Regions from separate parts of the Planococcus maritimus genome, predicted to be linked through region 1. Evidence: a T-box and tRNA genes for the amino acid it is inferred to sense, from the RefSeq annotation. Region 1 holds a T-box; the other holds one or more tRNA genes.

Region 1 (3,241 bases):
CCGTTTCTCGCACCGGTATTATCGCCGCTTCCTGATATCTCGAAAGTGAACATCGGAGCGATGAATATCGAGCCGAATAGCGAGCATCTATTGGGTACGGATAAAAGCGGCAGGGATGTTTTGACGCGCTTGTTCTACGGCGGGCGGATTTCACTCCTCGTTGGCTTTAGTGCGACACTGATGGTCATCGTGCTCGGAACGTTAGTCGGGGCATTGGCCGGATTTTTTGGTGGCATGATCGATAGCATTTTGATGCGCTTTACCGATTTCGTGTTGAATTTCCCATTCCTGGTATTTGTCATCGTCTTGAACACTATCCTTTACGGCATCGTCGATGGTTTATGGGTCTTGATCATGGTCATCGGTGCGCTCAGCTGGGGCGGGGTTGCCCGTCTCGTCCGGAGTAAAGTATTAGCAGAGAAAGAAAATGAGTATATCCTTGCAGCCTTGTCTATTGGCTGCTCTCCATTTAAAGTCATTACTAAGCATTTGCTGCCGAACGTCATTTCAACGATCATCGTTCAGGGGACGCTGATTTTTGCGACGATGATCGTGATCGAATCGGCGCTCAGCTATCTTGGCTTTGGGGTTCCACAAGCGACGCCGAGCTGGGGCAATATGCTGTCGTCTGCCAATGAGCCGGACGTGCTGCAAGGCAAGCCATGGATTTGGATGCCCCCAGCGATCATCATTACCTTGACGATCCTGTCGATTAATTTTATCGGCGAAGGGTTAAAAGATGCGTTAAATCCGAAATCATTGCGCTAACAGAAACCACATAAAAAGGATGAACGAGTGGCATTCCACTTGTTCATCCTTTTTTCTTGTATTAACGCTTGCGTTTGCGGCCAAGACCCATTGCGTTCTCCATTTTTTTCAATGTCTTGTTGGCAATGACATTGGCTTTTTCTGCGCCTTCGTCGAGAACCGTATCGAGTTCATCAGAGTCAAGCAATTTATAATAGCGTTCTTGAATCGGTGCTAGGTGGTCGGTAATTGCTTTGGCAACACCCGCTTTAAACTCGCCGTAGCCGCCGCCTTCGTATTTAGCGACAAGTTCGTCGATTGAAGCTCCCGTCAAGGCAGCTTCAATTGACAGCAGGTTGGAGACACCCGGTTTGTTCTCCGGATCGTATTTAACGATTCCTTCTGAGTCTGTCACAGCACTCTTTACTTTCTTTTCAATGGTCTTTAAATCATCGAGTAACGTAATGATTGATTTTTTGTTTGAATCGGATTTGCTCATCTTTTTCGTTGGATCCTGCAAGGACATGACGCGTGCGCCATGTTTTGGGATACGGATATCCGGAATCGTGAAGATGTCGTTGTATTTTCTGTTGAACCGCTCCGCCAGATCACGTGTTAATTCGATATGTTGCTTTTGGTCATCGCCGACAGGGACTATGTCTGTTTGATACAAAAGAATATCAGCAGCCATTAAAGGCGGGTAGGTAAGGAGGCCGGCAGAGATCGAAGCGGCCTTTGCTGATTTGTCTTTAAACTGCGTCATGCGTTCGAGTTCGCCGATAGTCGATACGCATTGCAGCATCCAGCCAGCCTGAGCGTGTGCTGGAACTTCGGATTGGATAAACAGCGTCACTTTCTCCGGGTCGATGCCGACAGCAAGATACAAGGCAGCTAGCGATTTAATGCTCTTTCTTAATTCGAGACGGTCTTGCGGCATGGTAATGGCATGTTGGTCGACGATGCAAAAGATGCAATCGTATTCTTCCTGCAGATCCGTGAACTGCTTAAAGGCTCCGATATAGTTACCAAGTGTGACCGTACCGGTTGGCTGTACGCCAGAAAATATTTTTTTCAATGAAATTCCTCCTCTGAGTGGTGATCCTAAAAATGGATATAAAAAAGCACATCTTCGTCCCTGGAACTAAAGGGACGAATGATGTGCGGTTCCGCGGTACCACCCTGCTTGCCGCAAAGCGGCCTCTTGTCTCCGTAACGTGGAGAACACGAAAACGGCTACTTGTTTCGCCGCTTTAGCTCGAAAGTCCATTCAATGAAGGCTTCTGCTTGTTTCCACCAACCACAAGCTCTCTTTTATAGAAGAAACTTCATCTACTACTCTTTGTCAACGCTCATTTGTATTAATTTTATTATAATACAAAAGAGATTGTTGCTGCAATATGCAATTCTATTGTTGATAAATTGCAAGTGAAATCGCCATCGCTAGCAATGTAACGCCGCCAATAATTAGTAGCGGGAAACTGGAGAAAGCCAACACTTCTGAAGGCAGGCGCATTTCGTCATCGTCCAAGGTGGATTTGCTTTTGAAAAATTTGCGCATGCTCATCGTAAAGATGTCGAAAACTCCTGTCTGGACAACGAAGACCCAAAGTCCGAAAAATACAAGCACACCCCCGTAAATAAAGGAGTTATTAATGTATGACAACAGTGAAAACGGTTCGCTTCGGAAGAGCATTGTCAGCAATACTAGCAACTGCACAACGGCGATTCCGATAATTATTTTTCTCATTAGTGCACCTCTATTCGCTCTTTATTGTAGAAGAAATAGCAAAAAAAATCAAAAAAATATTCGAATTTCGATCTTAAAGAAAACGCTTACATGACGCGCTTTTCAGCCTATTGATGGGTTTCCTAACAGCATGATTACTGGGAAGAGTGTAAAATATTCCAAAAAAAACGCTGTACAACAATAAATATTTATGTATAATTAATCATGTACCAATTTTTCAGAAAATTTAAGGGGGCAAAATCAGTGAAAAACAGCAAGATTTTATGGCTACTTGGCCTGGTTTTGGTACTTAGTGCTTTCCTAGCTGCTTGCGGCGGCGGAGATGACACTGATACTGGGACGGAAAACACAGACACAGAAGGTACAGAAGGCGCAGAAGGCAACGGCGGAGAGCCGGATTCTGTACAAGAACTAAACTTGATCGAAGGAGCAGAAATTCCATCAATGGATTCTTCGATTGCTGAGGATGCAGTAGCATTCAACATCCTTAACAACGTAAACGAAGGTTTGTTCCGTTTGAACCAAGAAAACATTGCTGAACCTGCACTTGCTGAAGGCGAGCCTGAGATCAGTGAAGATGGCTTGACTTACACTTTCAAACTGCGTGATGCTAACTGGTCGGACGGTACACCGATCACAGCTAACGATTTCGTCTATGCTTGGCAGCGCGCGATTGACCCAGACACTGGTTCACCTTACGGACCATACATGATGGCTGGAACAATCAAAAACGCTAAAGAAGTATCT
Region 2 (3,241 bases), 1.1 Mb from region 1:
GGTGGAGCGTCGATTCGGTAACCGCCGAAATCACGAAGCACTTCTTCAGTCGGCAACTTGAGGCTGTCCTCAAGGCCTTTCAACTCCTCCCACAAGTTAGGAGCATATTCATTAAATGCAGCTTGAGCTTCTAATGGATCGATGGCAAAACGCGGCCTCTTGCTCTTCCATTGACCCCTGCGGTTCTGCAGCGTAATTGACTCTTTGAGCGCACTGCCCTGCATCACTCCATAATCATAATGGCTGCCTCTAAATTCGACGACTTCACTATGTATCTTCCGCATAACTTCTCCTCCATTAACAACTCAGTTCATTTTTAAAGATCATTGTATTTTTCAACCCTATCAGCACATCTACGCTTACTTAATATCACATTCACTAATCTAGTGCAGTCGAAAACTGAACTAAACCAATTTTTCAAAACGATACAAGTCACTTTATTAAAAAAGACTTACGGTTCAGTTTAATATTCTCTGAAGCCGTTCATTACAGAGCTTCTCGCCTTAATACCTCTAGCTCGCAATCTACTGCCGTTTAATCAGGTACCAGAAGGCATTTAACGCGTTTTAAATGACGGGCTGGCTCTTCATCATTTCCTGAAGTCTATCTTCTTAAATCGTCTTGAATAGCTTCATAAGAGCAAGACCCTTACGTTCCCATAAAACCAGCTCATACCTATTGCAGAAATCAAATAGGATCTATATGAATACAAGATCCATTCAACTGGAATCGCTAGGGATATTAATCACACATATATTAACACACCATAAGACTATTTGAAAAAAATTACAATTAATCATTTTGAATAGTTTGCACGTGCCTTACCGTATTCAATTTAAAACAACTTTGCTGCCTTTAAATGTTCTAGAACACCCAAAAGACAACTTCTATTAGTAGCTGTCTTTCAATGGAACGCGGATAAGGAAACTTCAAGCTCAGCGCTTTACCAGCACTCAGCCCTGAAAAAAGTTCTTCAGCCAATTCTGATACATGAATATAGAGAAATATCCCCTCTCCTAAAAGACGGCAACTCTTCTACTATTAATAAGCTTTACTAAAAAAGCTAGCGACAATGCAAATAAAAAAGCCCTGACAAATGTCAGGACTTTGTTCATTGCTTGGCAGAGCAATAATTATGATACCGGCGGTCGGGGTCGAACCGACACTCCCGTGAAGGAACGGGATTTTGAGTCCCGCGCGTCTGCCAATTCCGCCACGCCGGCAAAATTAACTCCCAAAGCATTTCATATTGCTTTCAGGAACATTTATTATTATATTAGTAAATCGTTTATTTTGCAAGGGGTATACGTTATTTTTTTGAAAAACTTCTTACCTTTAATACACACTGGTTGTTTTCTTCATTAATTGCTCAAAAGAAAAACCCTCGACTATTGAAGTCGAGGGTTTTAGCTTTCATCACTTGGCAGAGTGATGATCATGATACCGGCGGTCGGGGTCGAACCGACACTCCCGTGAAGGAACGGGATTTTGAGTCCCGCGCGTCTGCCAATTCCGCCACGCCGGCAAAATAGTTTGGAGGCGGCAACCGGACTCGAACCGGTGGTAAGGGTGTTGCAGACCCATGCCTTACCGCTTGGCTATGCCGCCTAAATAATGGAGCGGAAGACGGGGGTCGAACCCGCGACCTCCACCTTGGCAAGGTGGCGTTCTACCACTGAACTACTTCCGCAAAAGCTGGGGTACCTGGATTCGAACCAGGGCATGACGGGATCAAAACCCGTTGCCTTACCGCTTGGCTATACCCCAATAATACTGGGGCGGACGAGGGGAATTGAACCCCCGAGTGCCGGAATCACAATCCGGTGCGTTAACCACTTCGCCACGACCGCCACGTTATTATTATGTATGAAATAAAATTTTCAAGAAAATCATGGGGCGGACGAGGGGAATTGAACCCCCGAGTGCCGGAATCACAATCCGGTGCGTTAACCACTTCGCCACGACCGCCAACATATAATTTTAAAAAATGGCAGGGGCAGTAGGAATCGAACCCACATCGGAGGTTTTGGAGACCTCTGTTCTACCGTTAAACTATGCCCCTAAAAACTGGTGGTGGGGGGCAGATTCGAACTGCCGAACCCGAAGGAGCGGATTTACAGTCCGCCGCGTTTAGCCACTTCGCTACCCCACCTAATGGTGCCGGAGAAAGGACTTGAACCCTCAACCTACTGATTACAAGTCAGTTGCTCTACCAGTTGAGCTACTCCGGCATGGAGATAAAAATATGGTGGGTCAGGACGGAATCGAACCGCCGACACTTAGAGCTTCAATCTAATGCTCTACCGACTGAGCTACTGACCCATATTAATAATAAAAATGGCGGTCCCGACCGGGATCGAACCGGCGATCTCCTGCGTGACAGGCAGGCATGTTAACCGCTACACCACGGGACCATTTGGTTGCGGGGGCAGGATTTGAACCTGCGACCTTTGGGTTATGAGCCCAACGAGCTACCGAACTGCTCCACCCCGCGATAATGATATTTCACTTTCTCTTTGTAAATTTGAAAGAAATGGTGGAGGATGACGGGATCGAACCGCCGACCCTCTGCTTGTAAGGCAGATGCTCTCCCAGCTGAGCTAATCCTCCGTGAAAATGAAATGGTGACCCCTACGGGATTCGAACCCGTGTTACCGCCGTGAAAGGGCGGTGTCTTAACCGCTTGACCAAGGGGCCTTTAATTTTGAGCTTAAGATACTGGCGGAGAGCAAGGGATTCGAACCCTTGAGACGGTTGCCCGCCTACATGATTTCCAATCATGCTCCTTCGGCCACTCGGACAGCTCTCCAAAATTGGCTCCGAAGGTAGGACTCGAACCTACGACCATCGCATTAACAGTGCGGTGCTCTACCACTGAGCTACTTCGGAATAATATCCAGCCTAGCGACGTCCTACTCTCACAGGGGGAAACCCCCAACTACCATCGGCGCAAAAGAGCTTAACTTCCGTGTTCGGGATGGGAACGGGTGTGGCCTCTTTGCCATCATCACTAGACTGTATTAATTTGAAAGACAAGATTTATTATATCAATAATACCGATTATTTCAAGCATTTTTTTGAAAAATATTATCTTATTCTTTCAAAACTGGATAAATCGACATTGGATTATGGAAACGCATTTCAGTTATTGGTTAAGTCCTCGATCGATTAGTATTCGTCAGCTGCACGTGTCGCCACGCTTCCACCCCGAACCTATCTACCTCATCGTCTCTGAGGGATC

The links. The T-box of region 1 lies ahead of trpS (tryptophan--tRNA ligase). A T-box ahead of a tRNA ligase gene usually reads a tRNA of that ligase, here a tRNA-Trp.
Region 2: it has a tRNA-Trp gene. The T-box ahead of trpS (tryptophan--tRNA ligase) is inferred to sense a tRNA for this amino acid. The anticodon was not compared.

The regions. Positions count from the first base shown of each region.
Region 1 is NZ_CP016538.2:2,151,237-2,154,477, reverse strand. Features, by position in the region: gene opp4C (oligopeptide ABC transporter permease) at 1-768, shown strand, start outside; gene trpS (tryptophan--tRNA ligase) at 830-1,822, opposite strand; T-box leader at 1,890-2,102, opposite strand; gene BBI11_RS10830 (DUF3899 domain-containing protein) at 2,153-2,494, opposite strand; gene BBI11_RS10825 (peptide ABC transporter substrate-binding protein) at 2,738-3,241, shown strand, end outside.
Region 2 is NZ_CP016538.2:1,024,805-1,028,045, reverse strand. Features, by position in the region: gene BBI11_RS05130 (C45 family autoproteolytic acyltransferase/hydrolase) at 1-284, opposite strand, end outside; tRNA gene BBI11_RS05125 (tRNA-Leu) at 1,140-1,223, opposite strand; tRNA gene BBI11_RS05120 (tRNA-Leu) at 1,442-1,525, opposite strand; tRNA gene BBI11_RS05115 (tRNA-Cys) at 1,535-1,608, opposite strand; tRNA gene BBI11_RS05110 (tRNA-Gly) at 1,616-1,690, opposite strand; tRNA gene BBI11_RS05105 (tRNA-Gln) at 1,696-1,767, opposite strand; tRNA gene BBI11_RS05100 (tRNA-His) at 1,775-1,850, opposite strand; tRNA gene BBI11_RS05095 (tRNA-His) at 1,893-1,968, opposite strand; tRNA gene BBI11_RS05090 (tRNA-Trp) at 1,989-2,062, opposite strand; tRNA gene BBI11_RS05085 (tRNA-Tyr) at 2,069-2,152, opposite strand; tRNA gene BBI11_RS05080 (tRNA-Thr) at 2,156-2,231, opposite strand; tRNA gene BBI11_RS05075 (tRNA-Phe) at 2,247-2,322, opposite strand; tRNA gene BBI11_RS05070 (tRNA-Asp) at 2,339-2,414, opposite strand; tRNA gene BBI11_RS05065 (tRNA-Met) at 2,418-2,494, opposite strand; tRNA gene BBI11_RS05060 (tRNA-Val) at 2,535-2,610, opposite strand; tRNA gene BBI11_RS05055 (tRNA-Glu) at 2,623-2,697, opposite strand; tRNA gene BBI11_RS05050 (tRNA-Ser) at 2,720-2,809, opposite strand; tRNA gene BBI11_RS05045 (tRNA-Asn) at 2,815-2,889, opposite strand; rRNA gene rrf (5S ribosomal RNA) at 2,900-3,015, opposite strand; rRNA gene BBI11_RS05035 (23S ribosomal RNA) at 3,149-3,241, opposite strand, start outside.